Regions from separate parts of the Rhizobium sp. TRM95796 genome, predicted to be linked through region 1. Evidence: predicted binding sites of a transcription regulator. Region 1 holds the regulator's gene; each other region holds the start of a gene.

The links. The regulator LexA, encoded in region 1, represses DNA repair genes until DNA is damaged. The targets are predictions, from matches to a motif close to TGTTCNNNNTGTGTTCNG.
Region 2: the regulator LexA is predicted to act here: its motif matches at 2,640-2,657, upstream of OCK01_RS17000 (helicase-related protein).
Region 3: the regulator LexA is predicted to act here: its motif matches at 3,690-3,707, upstream of OCK01_RS15330 (DNA recombination protein RmuC).

Annotation. Positions count from the first base shown of each region.
Region 1 covers NZ_JAOXHE010000001.1:136,205-142,468, reverse strand. The annotation lists gene OCK01_RS00740 (acyltransferase family protein) at 1-193, opposite strand, end outside; gene fcl (GDP-L-fucose synthase) at 210-1,142, opposite strand; gene gmd (GDP-mannose 4,6-dehydratase) at 1,148-2,221, opposite strand; gene lexA (transcriptional repressor LexA) at 2,480-3,202, opposite strand; gene OCK01_RS00720 (hypothetical protein) at 3,383-3,616, opposite strand; gene OCK01_RS00715 (VOC family protein) at 3,769-4,635, shown strand; gene kdsA (3-deoxy-8-phosphooctulonate synthase) at 4,639-5,481, shown strand; gene OCK01_RS00705 (methyl-accepting chemotaxis protein) at 5,543-6,264, opposite strand, start outside.
Region 2 covers NZ_JAOXHE010000008.1:112,543-118,806, reverse strand. The annotation lists gene OCK01_RS17020 (acetyl-CoA C-acetyltransferase) at 1-818, shown strand, start outside; gene OCK01_RS17015 (beta-ketoacyl-ACP reductase) at 892-1,617, shown strand; gene OCK01_RS17010 (glycine zipper domain-containing protein) at 1,767-2,015, opposite strand; gene OCK01_RS17005 (DUF3309 family protein) at 2,039-2,194, opposite strand; gene OCK01_RS17000 (helicase-related protein) at 2,778-5,837, shown strand; gene OCK01_RS16995 (RNA-binding S4 domain-containing protein) at 5,841-6,236, shown strand.
Region 3 covers NZ_JAOXHE010000006.1:258,312-264,575, reverse strand. The annotation lists gene OCK01_RS15340 (methyl-accepting chemotaxis protein) at 1-1,308, opposite strand, end outside; gene OCK01_RS15335 (ribokinase) at 1,499-2,395, opposite strand; gene OCK01_RS15330 (DNA recombination protein RmuC) at 2,449-3,657, opposite strand; gene OCK01_RS15325 (globin-coupled sensor protein) at 3,988-5,499, shown strand; gene def (peptide deformylase) at 5,570-6,082, shown strand; gene OCK01_RS15315 (hypothetical protein) at 6,083-6,264, opposite strand, start outside.

The sequences.
Region 1 (6,264 bases):
TTTCGCGCAGCTGGTAATGGTAGGTCATCAGGAAGCCGGAGATGATGATGAAGATTTCCACCGCCAGATCCGGCTGAGCGAAGAGGCCGACCTTGTAGCCTGTCAGAAACATCGCATGGCCGATGACCACCCAGAGCGAGGCGTAACCGCGCAAGCCGTCGAGAAATCCCAGTTGTTGCCGGGGATCGGCCATGCGCGGCTCCCTGATATCAGGCCTTGTTGGCGAGGAACCACCGATAGACGCTGGCCACGCCCTCTTCGAGCCCGATCTTCGGCGCCCAACCCGTGGCGCGGAGCTTGTCGGCGCTCATCAGCTTGCGCGGCGTTCCATCCGGCTTGGTCAGATCATGGACAATCTCGCCCTCGAAGCCGACGACGTCGCAGACCAGTCTGGTCAGATCGAGGATGGTGATGTCCTCGCCCGAGCCGATATTGACGTGACCGGCCTCCGAATGCGTCTTCATCAGATGCACGCAGGCGTCGGCGCAGTCGTCGACATGCAGGAATTCGCGGCGCGGCGTGCCGGTGCCCCAGACGGTGATCGAGGGCGCGCCCGAGAGCTTCGCCTCATGCGCCTTGCGGATCAGCGCCGGCATCACATGGCTGGAATTGAGATCGAAATTGTCGCCGGGACCATAGAGATTGGTCGGCATGCCCGAGATGAAATCGGAGCCATGCTGCTTGCGATAGGCGTCGCAGAGCTTGATGCCGGCGATCTTGGCGATCGCGTACCATTCATTGGTCGGCTCCAGCGCGCCGGTCAGCAGCGCATCCTCGGTGATCGGCTGGGGCGCGAATTTCGGATAGATGCAGGACGATCCCAGGAACATCAGCTTTTCGACGCCCACTTTGTGGGCGCCATGGATGATGTTGGCCTCGATCATCAGGTTGTCATAGAGAAAATCGGCCGGGTAGGTGTCGTTGGCGAAAATGCCGCCGACCTTGGCCGCGGCGAGAAACACCGCGTCCGGCTTGGTCTTCTCGATCCAGGCGGTGGTGGCCGCCTGGTCGCGCAGATCGGCGTCCGCGCGAGAGGCGGTGACAACCTCCGCGCCTTCCGACGCCAACCTTCTTACGATGGCGGAACCCACCATGCCGCGATGGCCGGCCACCCAGACCTTTTTCCCGCTGAGCGAATACATCGGCCTCACGCTTCCTTCATCACGGTGGCGGTCTGCATGACCTTGAGGTCTTCATTGACCATTTCGCGGCAGAGTTCGCGCACCGGCGTCTCATGTCTCCAGCCGAGCTTGGTCTGCGCCTTGGTCGGATCGCCGATCAGGAGCTCGACTTCGGTCGGGCGGAAATAGCGCGGATCGATCTCGACCACGACCTTGCCGGTCAGCGTGTCGTAACCCTTCTCGTCGACGCCTTCGCCCTTCCATTCCAGATGAATGCCGACATCCTCGAAGGCCCAGGTGATGAACTGGCGGACTTCGGTGGTCTCGCCGGTGGCGAGCACGTAATCGTCTGCCTCTTCCTGCTGCAGCATCATCCACATGCCGCGGACATATTCGCGGGCATGGCCCCAGTCGCGCTTGGCGTCGATATTGCCGACATAGAGCTTTTCCTGCTTGCCGAGCCGGATGGCGGCGGCGGCGCGGGTGATCTTGCGGGTGACGAAGGTTTCGCCGCGCAGCGGGCTCTCATGGTTGAACAGGATGCCGTTGGAGGCGTGCATGCCATAGGCTTCGCGGTAGTTGACCACGATCCAGTAGGAGTAGAGTTTCGCGGCTGCGTAAGGCGAGCGCGGATAGAAAGGCGTCGTTTCGCGCTGCGGCACTTCCTGCACGAGACCGTAGAGTTCGGAGGTCGAAGCCTGGTAGAAGCGTGTCTTCTTCTCCATGCCGAGAATACGAATGGCTTCCAGCAGGCGCAACGTGCCGATGCCGTCCGCATTGGCGGTGTATTCCGGCGTCTCGAAGGACACGCGCACATGGCTCTGGGCGGCGAGATTGTAAATCTCGTCCGGCTGGGCTTCCTGGACGATGCGGATCAGGTTGGTCGAGTCCGTCATATCGCCGTAATGCAGGATGAAGCGCTGGTCGGCCTCATGCGGATCCTGATAGATGTTCTCGATGCGGCTCGTATTGAAGGAGGAGGAGCGGCGCTTGATGCCGTGGACAATGTAGCCCTTGCTCAGCAGGAGTTCCGCGAGATAGGCTCCGTCCTGGCCGGTGATGCCGGTTACCAGCGCTACCTTCTTCTTGTTGTCGCTCAATGCAGTCTCCCAGAAACAGTGTGATGGCGCAGATGCGCCGCCAGAGCCGCTAAGCAGGGATTCTGGCGGTAAAATGTCAAGCACGACGACTGCTGAAATTCGTCGACAAGAACATTCGTCAGGCGGCCCCATTTAACAAAAAAGAGGCCGTACGACGCTTTGCATATTCAAATGCGCGAGAAACTGCAACGGTTCCGAAAGAAGTCGAGCCGCTATGGATAACAACCGAAAAAACGACGCCGGCCGTCTCCGGCTCTCTCAGTGATAGCGACGAATGAGGCCGACCAGTTTACCCTGCACCTTCACTCTGTCGGGGCCAAAAATGCGTGTTTCATAGGCTGGATTGGCCGCCTCGAGGGCAATGGACGCTCCCTTGCGGCGAAAGCGCTTGAGCGTAGCTTCCTCGTCGTCGACCAGAGCGACGACGATATCGCCGGGACTTGCGGTCGAGCCATTGCGGATGATGACCGTGTCGCCGTCGAGAATGCCGGCCTCGATCATCGAGTCGCCTCGAACCTCGAGCGCATAATGTTCGCCAGCGCCCAGCATCGACATCGGCACCGCGATGTCGTGCGTGATGTTCTGTATCGCGGAGATCGGCACGCCCGCTGCAATCCGACCCATCACGGGCACGGTTACGCTTGAGCCCGTCTCGTCATTGGCCGCCGCTTTCGGCGCTGTCTGCGGCTGCTGCTTTCCGAGAGAGCCCTCGATCACGCTCGGGGAGAAACCTCGCGCCGCCGGCGGCCTGAGGCTCGGCGAATAGGCCTCCGGAAGTTTGATGACTTCCAGCGCTCGCGCCCGGTTTGGAAGTCTCCGGATGAAACCTCGTTCCTCGAGCGCGGTGATCAATCGATGAATGCCGGATTTCGAGGCGAGATCCAGCGCATCCTTCATTTCGTCGAAGGACGGGGGCACACCCGATTCCTTCATGCGCTCATGAATGAACAGCAGTAATTCCTGTTGTTTTCTGGTCAGCATCGGCGCGCCCCCGGGAATCGCACAAGAAACAAATCTGGAACAGACGGTATCTGTTCTTTTTATGTTCTGCAAGCGTTTTCCCGGATGCTGGGTGCGGGGTTCCCCGGGTTAAGCCGGGCCCGAGCGAATACCGCCCGGGACGACCTCCGACGCATGGCGCGCCGAAGGCCGATGGGATTTCTACTGGGCGGTGGTGTCGGTCTGGCAGTTGGTGCCGGAAGTCGCGGCGTCGTCGCGGCAGTTTTGCGATGTGCTGGTGGGGTCGTTGTTGTCGCCGGCGCCGCTTTTTCCAGCTTGGCCGCTCTGAGCGCCGGAATTTGCCCCGCCATTGTTGTTGTCCTGCGCCAGGCTGACGCCTGAAAGGCTGGCGAGCGCGAGCGCGGAAGCGAGCGAGAGGTTGACGAGTCTTTTCATCGGGTGTCTCCTTGGGAATGTCCGCTCTTCGGCGGCATATTCGTAACCGCGTCGACGCCGATTCGTTTCCGGTGCGACATAAGAAAACGTCTCGCGGCTTGTCTTCCGTCGCCGACCCGTGCGAGAGGCGCGGCAACAGAAAGGCATCGCCCATGCGCCCGCTCGATCACCTCGTGCTGCCCGTCGCCGATTTGATCACGGCGAGGCAGCGTCTTTCCGCGCTCGGCTTCACGGTCGCTCCAGACGGACTGCATCCGTTCGGCACCGGCAATTGCTGCGTCTATTTCGCCGATCAGACGTTTTTGGAGCCGCTCGCGATCATCGACCGAGATGGCTATGAAAACGCCGCCGCAGCCGGCAACCGCTTCGTTCTCGGCGATCGCACCTTTCGGGACGCGCGCGGCGCCGAGGGCTTTTCGGCGGTCGTCTATGGAACAGCGGACGCCGCTTCGGACCACGTCGCCTTCGCGGAGAACGGGTGTTCGGCCGGAAAGATGCTGGATTTTTCGCGGTCGATGGTGTTGCCGGATGGAAGCAGCGGGGTGGCAGGTTTTCGCTTGGCCTTCGCCGGGGCCGATCCCGCCGGCGGCGTCTTCGCCTTCACCTGCCAGCGCATCAACGTTCCCCCGAACGGTCGGACGACGCTGACCGACCATGACAACGGCGTACTCGGCATCCGCGAGGCGGTCTTCGTGCATCGGCATCCGCACGACGTCTCGTCATTTCTCCGGGTGGTGACATGTGGCGACGCGACCGTCTCGGCGAGCGGCGATGGCCTGTCTTTCGCGAGCGCGCGACTGACCGTCTTGACGCCGGCGGCATTTGTGGACACCTATGGCCTCGAATTGCATGAGGATGCCGGCTTGACGGGTGGTCTCATCATGTTCTCGGTGGCATCGATGGTCGAACTCGACACGATATTGACGCGTGCGGGCATCGGCTATTTCAGGCGCGGACCCCTGCGGCTCGTACCGCCCTTGGCGGGGCAGGGCGTCGCGTTCGCATTTTCGGAGGTATGACTCATGACCGCTAACAACAGCACCGTGACGGTGGGCGAAGGCTCCCGCAAGGTCTCGTTTTCCAATTCCGGCCGACTGTCGATCATCGCTGGTCCCTGCCAAATGGAAAGCCGCGACCACGCCTTCATGATCGCCGGCAAACTCGTCGAACTCGCCGATGCGCTCGGCATCGGCCTGGTGTACAAATCCTCCTTCGACAAGGCCAATCGCACCTCGCTGACCGGCAAGCGCGGCATCGGGCTGGAAAAGGCCATGGAAGTCTTCGCAGATCTCAAGGCCGAATACGGCTTTCCGGTGCTGACCGACATCCATACGGAAGAGCAGTGCGCGCTCGTGTCGCCCACGGTCGACATCCTGCAGATCCCGGCTTTCCTCTGCCGCCAGACGGACCTGCTCGTGGCCGCCGCCAAGACCGGCCGGGCGATCAACGTCAAGAAGGGGCAGTTTCTCGCGCCTTGGGACATGAAGAACGTGCTGGCCAAGATCAACGGCAGCGGCAATCCCAATGCGCTGCTCTGCGAACGCGGCGCTTCTTTCGGCTACAACACGCTGGTCTCCGACATGCGCTCGCTGCCGATCATGGCCGCCATGGGCGCGCCGGTAATCTTCGACGCGACCCATTCGGTGCAGCAGCCGGGCGGTCAGGGCGGATCGAGCGGCGGCGACCGCACCATGGTGCCGGTTCTCGCGCGCGCGGCCGTGGCGGTCGGCGTGGCAGGCGTGTTCATCGAGACCCATGAAGATCCCGACAACGCCCCGTCCGATGGTCCGAACATGGTCAAGTTGCCGGACATGCCGGCGCTGCTCGAAAAGCTGCTGGCTTTGGACGCGATCGCCAAGGGCTGACCTCGTTTTTCGCGGTTGTCGCCACTGGCCGAACCCGTCCGGCCAGTGTTTTTTGCGGCGGTCAGAATTCCTCCCAATTGCCGCCGCCTTGCGCCGCCGCCTGTCTCGGCCCGGTGAAGGCGCTGGCGATCCGGCCGGCCAGGGCGCGGGCCGGGGAGGGGCGCGACACTGTCTCTCGTTTCCCGCCGCGCGGCGTCTGGCCGATGGCGGCGATCGCAACCGGCGCGGTCAGCGGCGCCTGTTTCGCGCCGAGACGGAAGACGCTCAGCACGCTGTTCAGCGTGTCGGCTTCCGTGCTCAATGACCGACAGGCTGCGGAGGTCTGCTCCACCATCGCGGCGTTTTGCTGGGTCGTCTGGTCGAGCATCTGCACGGATCCATCGATCTGTCGTATCGCGTCCGACTGTTCGGCTGAGGATGCGCCAATGCCGTTGATGATGTCCGCCACGCGGGTGACGCGGGAGGCGATTTCATTGAGAGCCTCGCCCGTCTTGTTGACGAGCGACACACCATTGTTGACCTGGGATGTCGAGGTCGAAATCAGCGCCTTGATTTCCTTGGCGGCATTGGCGGAGCGCGACGCCAGTTCCCGCACTTCCTGGGCGACCACGGCGAAGCCCTTGCCGGCTTCGCCCGCGCGCGCCGCCTCGACGCCGGCGTTCAGCGCCAGGAGATTGGTCTGGAAGGCGATCTCGTCGATCACGTTGATGATTTGCCCGATCTGGCTCGACGAGCCGGCAATGCCTTCCATCGCTGCGATCGCCTGTTTGACGATCGCGGCGG
Region 2 (6,264 bases), on a different contig from region 1:
TGGCCCCGCATTGCCAGCATCTGCGCGGCGGCGTGAAGATGGGCGACGTCAAGCTGATCGACACGATGATCAAGGACGGCCTGACCGACGCCTTTCACGGCTATCACATGGGCATCACCGCCGAAAACGTGGCCCGCCAGTGGCAGCTGTCGCGCGACGAGCAGGACGCCTTCGCGGTGGCCTCGCAAAACAAGGCCGAAGCCGCCCAGGCCGCCGGCCGCTTCAAGGATGAAATCGTGCCCTTCATCATCCAGGGCCGCAAGGGCGACACGATCGTCGACGCCGACGAATATATCCGCGCCGGCGCGACCATCGATGCTCTCGCCAAGCTCCGTCCGGCCTTCGACAAGGAAGGCACCGTGACCGCCGGCAACGCCTCCGGCCTCAATGACGGCGCCGCCGCCGCCCTGCTGATGAGCGAAGAGGAAGCCGTCCGTCGCGGCATCGCCCCGCTCGCCCGCATCGTTTCCTGGGCGACCGCCGGCGTCGATCCCAAGATCATGGGCACCGGCCCGATCCCGGCATCGCGCAAGGCGCTCGAAAAGGCCGGCTGGTCGGTCGGCGACCTCGATCTGGTCGAGGCCAACGAAGCCTTCGCCGCCCAGGCCTGCGCGGTGAACAAGGATCTCGGCTGGGATCCGTCGATCGTCAACGTCAATGGCGGCGCGATCGCCATCGGCCATCCGATCGGCGCGTCCGGCGCGCGCGTCCTCAACACGCTGTTGTTCGAAATGAAGCGGCGCTCCGCCAAGAAGGGTCTGGCCACCCTCTGCATCGGCGGCGGCATGGGCATCGCCATGTGCGTCGAAGCGATGTAATCCCCATCGGGAGCGGCTGTCCGGCCGCTCCCCCACACAGGATCGACAAGAAAACCATCCAGGGAGGGAATTCATGAGCAGAGTAGCACTCGTTACCGGCGGAACGCGCGGAATCGGCGCCGCCATCTCCGTGGCGCTGAAGAATGCCGGCTACAAAGTCGCCGCCAATTACGCCGGCAATGACGAGGCCGCCAAGACATTCACCGCGGAAACGGGCATTTACGCCTTCAAATGGGATGTGTCGAGCTATGACGCCTGCGTGGCAGGCATCGCCCAGGTCGAAGCGGAATTGGGACCCGTCGAGATCCTCGTGAACAATGCCGGCATCACACGCGATGCAATGTTCCACAAGATGACGCCGGACCAGTGGAATGCGGTCATTTCCACCAATCTCTCCGGCCTGTTCAACATGACCCATCCGGTATGGTCGGGCATGCGCGACCGTTCCTTTGGCCGCATCATCAGCATTTCGTCGATCAACGGACAGAAGGGCCAGATGGGCCAGGCGAACTATTCCGCCGCCAAGGCCGGCGATATCGGCTTCACCAAGGCGCTGGCGCAGGAAGGCGCGGCCAAGGGCATCACCGTGAACGTCATCTGCCCCGGCTATATCGGCACCGAAATGGTGCGCGCCGTGCCGGAAAAGGTGCTCAACGAGCGCATCATCCCGCAAATCCCGGTCGGTCGTCTCGGCGAACCGGAGGAAATTGCCCGTTGCGTGGTTTTCCTCGCCTCCGACGACGCCGGCTTCATCACGGGTTCGACGATCACGGCCAATGGCGGTCAGTACATGGTCTGAGCACAAACGATGAGAGGCCGCCCAAAGGCGGCCTCCATGGTTGATATTCAGTAAAAATGCCAGATGTTGCGGCGAACGCTCAGGGAACCTGGAATCAGGCACGCTTCGTCGGTGATCCGTTTCGAACCTGTTCGCCCAGCGCCGTTCCGTCAGCAGCGCGCTTCGTAGCGACGGCCGTGGCGATCGCGATAGACGCAATATCCGTCACGGCTTGCATGACCGATCAAGGCGCCGGCCGCGCCGCCCACGACTGCCCCGACTGCCGCGCCGCCGACATCGCCGGTCACGACGCCGCCGACGACGGCGCCTGTCGCCGCGCCCACGCCGGCGCCTCTTTCAGTGGCTGTGCAGGACGCCAATGCGCCGATCATGGCCATGGACAGAATAACTTTTTTCATCGCTACGCTCCTTCTCCGTGTGGTCAGACCCGTCCCATCAGGACGAGTATGAGAACTATGACGAGAACAAGCCCGATTCCGCCTGACGGCCCGTAGCCCCATCCCCTGCTATAGCCCCAATTGGGCACAGACCCGATGAGAAGAAGGACCAGAATGACGAGAAGAATGGTTCCAAGCATGTCGCGACCCCATATGCGCAATCGAACTGACGGAAAGAACGAGCGATAAAGTGGATTGTTCCGGGGGCTGATGGATAATTTCGCGAAGACAACGGCAGCTCTCAAAACCATGAATAAACTGGTTAACAAGACGCTGACCCACAAGATGTTGTAGTGAACGGTTTGGCAACCGTTTGCGACGTCTGATTCGTCCGTGATTCGTGCTTGCTCGGTTCACGCCTTTCGTCGCGCCGTTCCGGCACAGGGCGGCGACCTTCGGAAAGCTTTGATTAACCATGATTTCGCGAATTCGTTGACCCGAAAATCCTGGGATCTCCGAGGCTCGCGCCTGCAACTCCAGCGATTCCGTGGACGATTCAACCTATCGATCGGTCGCCGTCGATTCCTCAAGATCTAGTAGGGAACGCTCCGTGAACACGAGAGGGTCTGTGATTCGTCTCCGATTCGTTCCCAAGCTGTTCCGAAGCCTGTGATTTTGCGCGCTGTCACGGGGAAAATCCCGCGCGGACGCCCTTCTTCTTGCAATTGCCGCTTTTAGAGGGCAAGGAAAGCCGCCGGCTTTCAGCCGACTCCTTCATCTGGACTGGACACATTGACTTCCGATCCCCTGATCTTGAGCGGCCGCGGCGTCACTGCGGTTCTCGGCCCCACCAACACCGGCAAGACCCATTACGCCATCGAGCGGATGGTGGCGCACGCCTCGGGCGTGATCGGATTGCCGCTTCGTCTGCTGGCGCGTGAAGTCTATGGCCGCGTCGCTGAAAAGGTCGGGGTCGCCAATGTGGCGCTGATCACCGGCGAGGAGAAGATTTCTCCCCCGGGCGCACGCTATTCGGTCTGCACCGTCGAAGCCATGCCCAGTGAAACCCGAGCCTCCTTCGTCGCCATCGACGAGGTTCAGCTCGCCGCCGATCTCGAACGCGGCCATGTCTTCACGGATCGCATCCTGCATCTTCGCGGACGGGAAGAGACGCTGCTCCTCGGCGCGGCGACGATGAAGCCGATCCTGACCCAGATTCTTCCGGGTCTGACGGTGGTCGAGCGGCCCCGCCTGTCGCAGCTCTTTTACGCGGGCCAGAAGAAGATCACCCGCTTGCCGCGTCGCTCGGCCATCGTCGCCTTTTCGGCCGACGAGGTCTACGCCATCGCCGAACTGGTGAAACGCCAGCGCGGCGGCGCGGCCGTGGTGATCGGCGCGCTCAGCCCTCGCACCCGAAACGCCCAGGTGGCGCTCTATCAGGAAGGCGACGTCGAATATATCGTCGCCACCGACGCCATCGGAATGGGCCTCAATCTCGATGTCGATCATGTCGCATTCGCCCAGGACCGGAAATATGACGGATTTCAGTATCGAAATCTGACGCCGGGAGAGATGGGGCAGATCGCCGGACGCGCCGGACGCCATATGCGCGACGGCACATTCGGAGTGACGGGCCAAACGCGACCGCTCGACGACGAGATGGTCCAGCGGATAGAGGGACACGAATTCGACCCGGTCAAGGTGATGCAGTGGCGCACCAAGGTGTTCGATTTCTCCACCATCGACAATCTGCGCAAGAGCCTGGACATGCCGCCCCGCCTGCAGGGCCTGACCAAGGCGCTGCCATCGGTCGACATGCAGGCGCTCGAGCATCTGGCGCGTTATCCGGACATTTTGGAGCTTGCCACATCGCGGGAAAGGGTGGAAAAGCTCTGGGAGATTTGCGCCCTGCCTGATTACAGGCGGATTACCTCGCTGCAACATTCCGATCTCGTCGCCGCCATCTACAAGGACATTGTCCGGCTCGGCGCGGTGAAGGAGGATTTCATTGCGGAGCAGGTGCGCCGGGCGGACAGGACGGATGGCGAGATCGACACGCTCTCGGCCCGTATTGCGCAAATCAGGACTTGGACCTATGTGTCCAACCGGCCCGGCTGGCTGGCCGATCCGGCGCACTGGCAGGAAAAAACGCGCGAAATCGAAGATCGTCTCTCGGACGCGCTGCATGAAAGGTTGACCAAACGCTTCGTAGACCGCAGGACATCTGTGCTCATGAAGCGGTTAAGAGAGAATGCTATGCTCGAAGCGGAAATCAGTGTGAATGGCGATGTCTTCGTCGAAGGGCATCATGTGGGACAGTTGTCGGGTTTCCGCTTTACGCTTGCGGGCGGAACGGACGGCCAGGATTTGAAGGCTGTCGAAAGCGCGGTCGGCAAGGCGCTGGGTCTCGAATTCGAGGCGCGCGCCGCACGGCTTCACGCCGCCGGCAACAATGACCTGGCGATCGCCAATGACGGTCTGGTTCGCTGGCTCGGCGAGCCCGTGGCGCGGCTGACGGCGTCCGATCACGTGATGCGTCCGCGCATCGTGCTTCTGGCCGACGAATTGCTGCAGGGCCACGCCCGCGATCACGTCCAGGCGCGTATCGAGCGGTTCGTGAATCATCATATCGCCACGGTCCTCAAGCCTCTGGACGATCTCGTCCGCGCCGAAGACCTGCAGGGCATCGCCAAGGGGATCGCCTATCAGCTCGCCGAAAGCCTCGGCGTTCTGTTCCGCCGCGACGTCGCCGACGATGTCAAGGCGCTCGACCAGGACGGCCGCGCGTCGCTGCGCAAATACGGCATCCGCTTCGGCGCCTATCACGTCTTCATGCCGGCGCTGCTGAAGCCCGCTCCCGCAGAACTCATCACCCTGCTCTGGGCGCTGAAGAACGACGCGCTCGGCCTGCCGGGCTATGGCGACCTGATCCCGGCGCTCGCCGCCGGCCGAACCTCGATCGTCACCGACCACAGCTTCGAGCGCAATTTCTACCGCCTCGCCGGCTTCCGTTTCCTCGGCAAGCGCGCGGTGCGAATCGACATTCTTGAGCGCCTGGCCGATCTCATCCGTCCGCTGCTGCAGTGGAAGCCCGGTTCCCCGACCCGTCCGGACGGCGCCTATGACGGCCGCCGTTTCATGACGACGCCGGCGATGCTGTCGATCCTCGGCGCCACCGCCGACGACATCGAGGAGATCCTCAAGGGTCTCGGCTATCGCGCCGACAGCGTCACCGCCGACGAAGCGAGCGCTCATCTGGTCTCCACCGCGCCGACGCCGGCGCAGCCGGCTGCCGCGGCAGTCGAGGACGCGACGTCGGAAGAGCCGAAGGCCGACGACACCGCGACGGCCGTCGAAGCCTCCGAGACTGCGGAAGCCTCTGAAACCTCCGTCGGCGAAGAGGCTCCCGTCGAAGCGGAAGCCGCGCCCGCCGAGCCGGCCGCGTCCGAAGAGCCGCAGGAAGAAAAGCGCGTTCTGCTCTGGCGTCCGGGCGGCCGCAACGATCAGCCGCAGCGCAATGCCGGCCCTCGTCGCGAGCAGGCTTCGCGCGAAGGCGGACGCCGGCCGGAGCGTCAAGGCGACGATCGTCGCCCGCAGAACGCCCAGAACCGCGGCGAAGGCCGTCGGGACCGCAAGGAACAGGGCGATCGGCCCCCGCGCAACGACCGTCCGCGCCAAGACAGGCCGGAGCGTCACGACCGCCAGGACGCCGCTCCACGCCAGGACAAGGGCAATCGCGGCCAGCCGCAGCGCTTCGAGGCCAAGCCCCGCAAGGAAAAGCCGATCGATCCGGATTCTCCTTTCGCCAAGCTCGCCGCGCTGAAGGAACAGCTGAAGAAGTAACGGATGAACGACGCCTCGGCCAGCCAACGCCAGCGGATCGACAAATGGCTGTTCTTCACCAGAATCGCCAAGTCGCGCACGCTGGCGCAGGGCTGGATCGAGGCGGGTCATGTCGCCGTCAACGGCGACAAGGTCCGACGCCCGAGCGCCGATGTGAAGATCGGCGACCGGCTTGAGGTGGCCACAGCCGAAAAGCACGTGATCGTCGTCGTCAAGGCGGCGGGAGAGCGCCGCGGCCCCTATGAGGAAGCGCGGCTGCTCTATGACGACGAGACGCCGCCGCGCGAGCGCCTGACGAAGTTCGAGCAGGCGACGCGCGAACCCGGCGCGGGCCGCCCCGAAAAGAAAGAGCGTCGCCAGATGGAACGGTTGAAGGGGCGCTACGATTTCGAGCCCTGAGAATTGCGTCGCGTAAGCCTCGCGCAAG
Region 3 (6,264 bases), on a different contig from region 1:
CGCCTTGCCGACTTCCGTCACCACGAGGGTCTGAACGCGGGCGTTTTCAGTGCGTTCATGCTCGGTCCTCGAGCGTTCGGTCTCGCTCGCCTGGCGATGCGCTTCGGATTCGCGCTCGACCTCCTGAGAGCGGGCTAGCTTGTGGCGGAAGCCTTCCAGCGCGCGCGCTACATCCCCGGTTTCATCGGTATGCTGCTGGCCGGAGACCGCATGCGCATAGTCGCCCTTTTCGAGCCTGACGACATCGGCGATGATGCCACGGATCGGACGTTGAACGAAGGCGCGGACGGCGTAGTAGAGACCGCCCAGGACCGCGAGCAGCAGGGCGACGCCGCCGGCGACCATCATGATCGTCTGGTCGCGCACCGGGCCGGCCAGCGCCGATTGCGGAACGTCGATCAGCAGCACCCAACTGACGCCGAGTCCCGGAAGCTCGAAAGGATAGACCAGGCGGTTGAAGCTCTCGCCGTCGGCGCCGTCGAGATCGTCGATTTCGGCCAGCTTGCCGGACTGCATCGCGGACGCCACCACCTCGGGCGCGGCGCCGTCATAGGCCTTCATCATTTGCTCCGGCTGCGGCGCGACGAGCCATTTGCCGTCCTGAGACACGAGCATCACGCGACCGGTGCCGAACGGCTTCAGCGCCGAAAGCGAGTCCGCTAGCATGCGTAGCGAGATGTCCACGCCGCCGACGCCGATCAGCTTGCCGTTGGAAAGCACCGGATAGGAGATCGAGCTCATCAGGGTCGGGACTTCGGTGCCTTCGGCGCGATAGGGTTTGGTGATCGAACCCTTGAGGGTTTTTGCCGAGACCGCATACCATTCCGCCGGATAATCGGCGCGGAACGTCGAATAGAAGGCTTCGCCCGTCTTGCCCTTGGACCAGTAGGGCGTGAAGATCCCCTCCTCATTGGCGCCGAGATCCTTCTGGTTCTTCACTTCGTCCTTGCGGCCGTCGAAGGCCTTTGGTTCTTCGGCGAACCAACTGCCGAAGGCCATGGGGTGCTGTTCGAGATTGGCCTGGAGAATGGCGATCACGCCTTTGCGGTCGAGCGATTTGTCCTGATGCGCGCGGCCGATGACCCCGGTCATGGTGCGGGCGGCGCTCGCGAGTTCGCTGGTCTGCCCGGCGATGAGCGAGGCGATGGATTTTGCTTCGGTCTCCGCCTGGTTCTGGATCAGCGACTGCACGCGATCACGGGTCTGGGAAATCAGGAAGAAATTCGATGCGATCAGCAAGGCTGCGATCGTCGCTCCGGTGACGAGCAGGAGCTTCATGGCGAGTGATTTCGGCGCAAAGGACGTCATTGGCGGTCTAACCTCGGGAGACGACGGGGTGGACACCCTGTCTTCGACAACTGCGCCATGATCAGTCGCAACTTGTTTCCAATTCGCTAAATTTTGCCGCGACCATATTAGATTTCATAAACCTGTCATATAAAATGGCCGGAAAAGCATCGCTCTCCCGGCCGAAATGCGGAAATATTGATATTGCTGCTCAAATATTGCGCAGCTCGGCTATGAAGGGGATGGAAGGCTGGGCGCCGGGCTTGGTGCAGGCCAGCGACCCGGCGACGGCCGCCTGACGCAGGCATGATTCGAAATTGAGGCCGGCATCCAGCCCGGCCGCGAAATAGCCGCAGAAAGTGTCGCCGGCGCCGACCGTGTCGATAGGGTCGATGTCGAGGCCGGCCGCCGTCAGATAGGCCCCCTTGTGCATGGCCGCGACGCCGTCCGCGCCGAGAGTGACGATGAGCGTTTGCTGGAACTGCTTGTGGCGGGCTTCCATGGCCTCCTTGCGCTGCGTCGCCGAAAGGTCGGGACGGCCGACAAGCAGTTCGAATTCGGTTTCATTGGCGATCACGTAGTCCGCCATCGCCGCGAGCCGGGACGCGTCCTCTGTGAAGGGAGCGATATTCAGCAGCGTGCGGACCCCGCGGGCGCGGGCGGCGGCAAGCGCGGCCTCGATGGTCGCCGCCGGAATTTCCAGCTGCAACATCAGGATGTCGCCACGTTTCATCGACCCGACAGCCGCTTCGGCGTCCTCCACGCCGACCGTTCCGTTGGCCCCGGCAATGATGGAGATGACGTTTTCGCCATCGCCGCCGACGAAGATCAGCGCGACGCCGGTCGCGGTGGCGGCGCTCTTGATGCGCGCCAGGTCGACGCCGTCATACCGGAGATAAGTGAGGGCGGGGCCGGCGAATTCATCCTCGCCGCAAGCGCCGGCCATCGCCACCTGTGCGCCGGCGCGCCGAGCCGCCAGCGCCTGATTGGCGCCCTTGCCGCCCGGCGCGGTCGTGAAGCGGTCGCCGGTCACCGTCTCGCCGGGCTTCGGCAGGCGCGGCACATTGGCGATGAGGTCCATATTGATGGAGCCGAGGACTGTGATCATGGTTCTTCCCGCAGGTCGCTTGTTTTTCTTGATGCGCCTTTGTCGCCCGCCGCTCAGTCCTCGTCAACCAGCCTCAGCTTGAGAAGGCCGGTCTTGCTCTCGGCCGCCTTCTGCGCCGGAGGCTCGACCGGCGTCTCCGGCGCGTCGAACTCCATCGCTTCGATTTTCTGCCCGCGTCGCGATACTTTGTCGGTGGCCGCGATCACCATGTCGACGTCCTTCTGAGCCGCAAGGAAATGCCCCTGCAGCTTGCGCACCCGATCGTCGAGGCGACCGACATCCTCCATCAGTCTGATGACCTCGGCCTGGATCACATGCGCCTGTTCGCGCATGCGCTGGTCCTTCAGCATCGACTGGATCAACTGGATCGACAGGAGCAGGAGGGACGGAGAGACGATGACGACCCGGCTGCGATGAGCGGTCTGCGCCACGGCTTCGAACCGCTCGTGCAGATCCGCGAAGATGGATTCGGACGGCACGAACATGAAGGCCGTGTCCTGCGTCTCGCCGGCCAACAGATATTTCGAGGCGATGTCGCGGATATGGACTTCCATGTCGCGGCGAAATTGCTGGGCCGCCGCCTTGACCCGTTCTGGACCACCCTCGCGCATCGCATTCCAGGCTTCGAGTGGAAATTTGGCGTCGATCACCAGCGACGGCTGTCCGTTCGGCATGCGGATCAGGCAATCGGGACGCGCGCCGTTCGAAAGCGTGGCCTGAAAGCGATAGGCGCCTTGTGGAAGCGCATCGGCGATGATCGCCTCCATGCGTCCCTGACCGAAGGCTCCGCGCGTCTGCTTATTCGAAAGGATCGACTGTAGCGAAACGATGTCCTTCGCCAGCGTCTGGATGTTGGTCTGGGCGGTGTCGATCACCGCCAGCCGTTCCTGAAGGCGGCGGAGGTTTTCATGCGTGGCGCGGGTCTGTTCGGTAATCGTGGCGCCGATCCGCTGCGTCATGCCGTCGAGCCGCTGATTGACCGTCTGGTTGAACTCCGCCTGGCGCGCGCCGAACATTTCGGTCATCGCCGCGATACGGCCCTGCATTTCCGTCTGCGCCTTGAGGATCTGGTTGAGCCTGAGCGCGTCGTCCTCCGCCTTCGCCTCGAGCGCGTCCGCGAGCTCTTCCGCCTCCAGCCTCTGGCGTCTCGATCGGAGCAGCAGAAGCCACAATATGGCAATGGCGGCGCCGACGGCGAGAACGGCGTGGGTCGGCGTGATCATGTCCAGCCCGATACCAGGCGTCGTCAGGAATGCGTTCATGGAGCAATCCTAGCAGATTCGCGGATTCAATCCAGATCAAAACGGGAACACGCTTATGGAGGCATCAGCTTAAACTTTCGTAAACCAAATATGGAAAGCAAAGATCACCCGAAAGGCGACGCGACATTGTTTTGATCTTGATCAAGATTGCCGCAGAAACGCCGGCTACTCTCCAGGACATGTTCGATATTCGCGACATGGCTAGGGGTTTCTCCGGGTTTTTTTAAGAAAACTAATAAGACATAGCTAATATGCGATTAACCAATCGGGCCTACCCTCAAAAGCTAACGGGCTGCCGACATACAACTCAATCCGTGGGAATTCCGCATCATGACTTCTTCGTCTCAACACACGACCGCGCTTCGCCAAAGACTGGATTTTCTGGGGGTGGATGCTGCGGCGCAGAAGGAGTTGCAGAAGCTCAGTCCGCTGGTGTCCGAACTCATCGGCCCCGCCCTAGACATGTTCTACGCCAAGGTGCGCGCCAATCCCGAAACCGCCCGGTTCTTCAAGAACGAGTCCCATATCAGCGGCGCGAAGAGCGCTCAGGCGAAGCATTGGGCCATCATCACATCCGGCGCGCTGGATGACGCCTATGTCAATGGGGTGACCGCGATCGGCAAGACGCATGCCCGGATCGGCCTCGAGCCCCGGCTCTATATCGCCGGCTATGCGCTGGTGCTGGAACAATTGATCCATGGCGTTGTGGCCAGGAAGCAGAGCGGCTTTTTCTCGAAGTCCAAGAACAAGTCTGTCGCCGAAGACATTTCCGTGATCGTCAAGGCGGCGTTGCTCGACATGGATTACGCCATCAGCGTCTATCTCGATGAACTGGCGTCGCAGCGCGAACGGGCCGAACGCGAGAGAGCCGCCGCCGAGGCGGAGCAGACCGATGCGATGAGCAAGCTGGGGCGGATGCTGGAAATGCTTTCCGCCGGCGATCTCCAGACGCGTTTCGCCAGCGAGATGCCGGAAAAATTCGGCGCCATGGCCGGCAATTACAACAACGCCGTGGAAGCGCTCCGGCAGTCGATGGAAAACGTCCGCATCGCGGCTCAACAGATACTCGACGGCGCGCAGGAAATCGCCAAGGCGACCAACGACCTTTCCGGCCGGACGGAGCAGCAGGCCGCCAGCATAGAACAGAGTTCCGCCGCGCTCCATGAACTGTCGGAAAACGTCACCTCGACTGCGACCGGCGCTCGTACGGCGTCCAGCGTGGCGCAGGAAACGCTCGGCGTGGTCAAGACCTCGGGCGCGACCGTGCTCGAAGCCGTCGCGGCCATGAGCGCGCTCGAAAAATCCTCGACGGAGATCTCCAAGATCATCACCGTCATCGACGAGATCGCCTTCCAGACCAATCTGCTCGCGCTCAACGCCGGCGTCGAAGCCGCGCGGGCGGGCGAGGCGGGTCGCGGTTTCGCCGTCGTCGCCCAGGAAGTCCGGGAGTTGGCGCAGCGCTCGGCCAACGCCGCCAAGGAGATCAAGGGGATCATCGCCGAAAGTTCGAACCAGGTGCAAACAGGCGTTTCCCTGGTCAATCGCTCCGGCGAGTCGCTCGGCGACATCACGACGCGCATCGTCGAACTGACGAGGATCATTTCCGATATCGCGTCCGCCGCGGACGAACAGTCGTCCGGCCTCAAGGAAGTATCCGCCGCGATCAGCAGCCTCGATACGATCACCCAGCAGAATGCCGGCATGGTGGAGAAAAGCTCGGGCGAAGTGCGCGCGCTCGCCGCCGAAGTCGAGCGGCTCAACGGCGTTCTCGACGAATTCAAGACCGGCGAACCGACCCGCGACGCGAAGCGAGTGACGAGCGCCGCACGTCAGGCCGCCTGACGTTCACTTCGTGCCGAAGGGAAGCGCCCGGCCTGTTGCGCAAGCCGGGCGGCTGTATTATGGAGGCGAAATGACGATCAAGCCGCTCATTATTTTGCCCGACCCGATACTCCGCCAGACTTCGGCCCTGTTCGAAGACGTGACGCCGGAGGTGCGGACGCTCGCCGCCGACATGCTGGAGACGATGTATGACGCGCCCGGCATCGGGTTGGCCGCCATCCAGATCGGCGTTCCCAAGCGTGTCGTGGTGATCGACCTTCACAAAGAGGGCGAGGAAAAGAAGCCGCAGGTCTTCATCAATCCTGAAATCCTGTCGTCGAGCGACGCCAGGTCCAGCTATGAAGAAGGCTGCCTGTCGATCCCGGATTACTACGCCGAGGTCGAACGTCCCGCGACCATCCGCGTTCGCTACGTGGATCTCGACGGCAAGGCGCAGGAAATCGAGGCCGAAGGCCTGTTGGCCACCTGCCTGCAGCATGAGATCGACCACCTGAACGGCGTGCTCTTCATCGACCATATCTCGCGCCTGAAGCGCGAGATGGTGATCAAGAAATTCACCAAGGCCGCCAAGCTCCGCGCCTGATCATTGCTCGCGGATCGTGGTCCTGACCATGTCGCCGCGGATCTGGATCTCCGGTTTCGCTCCCGGCGTGTTGGGCAGCGCGCTGTCGATATAGGATGCGACTGACTGCACCACATAGCTGATGGCCGTACCGGCCGGAAAGATCAGCGTCGCATCCATCATCTTGCCCATCAGCCGGATGG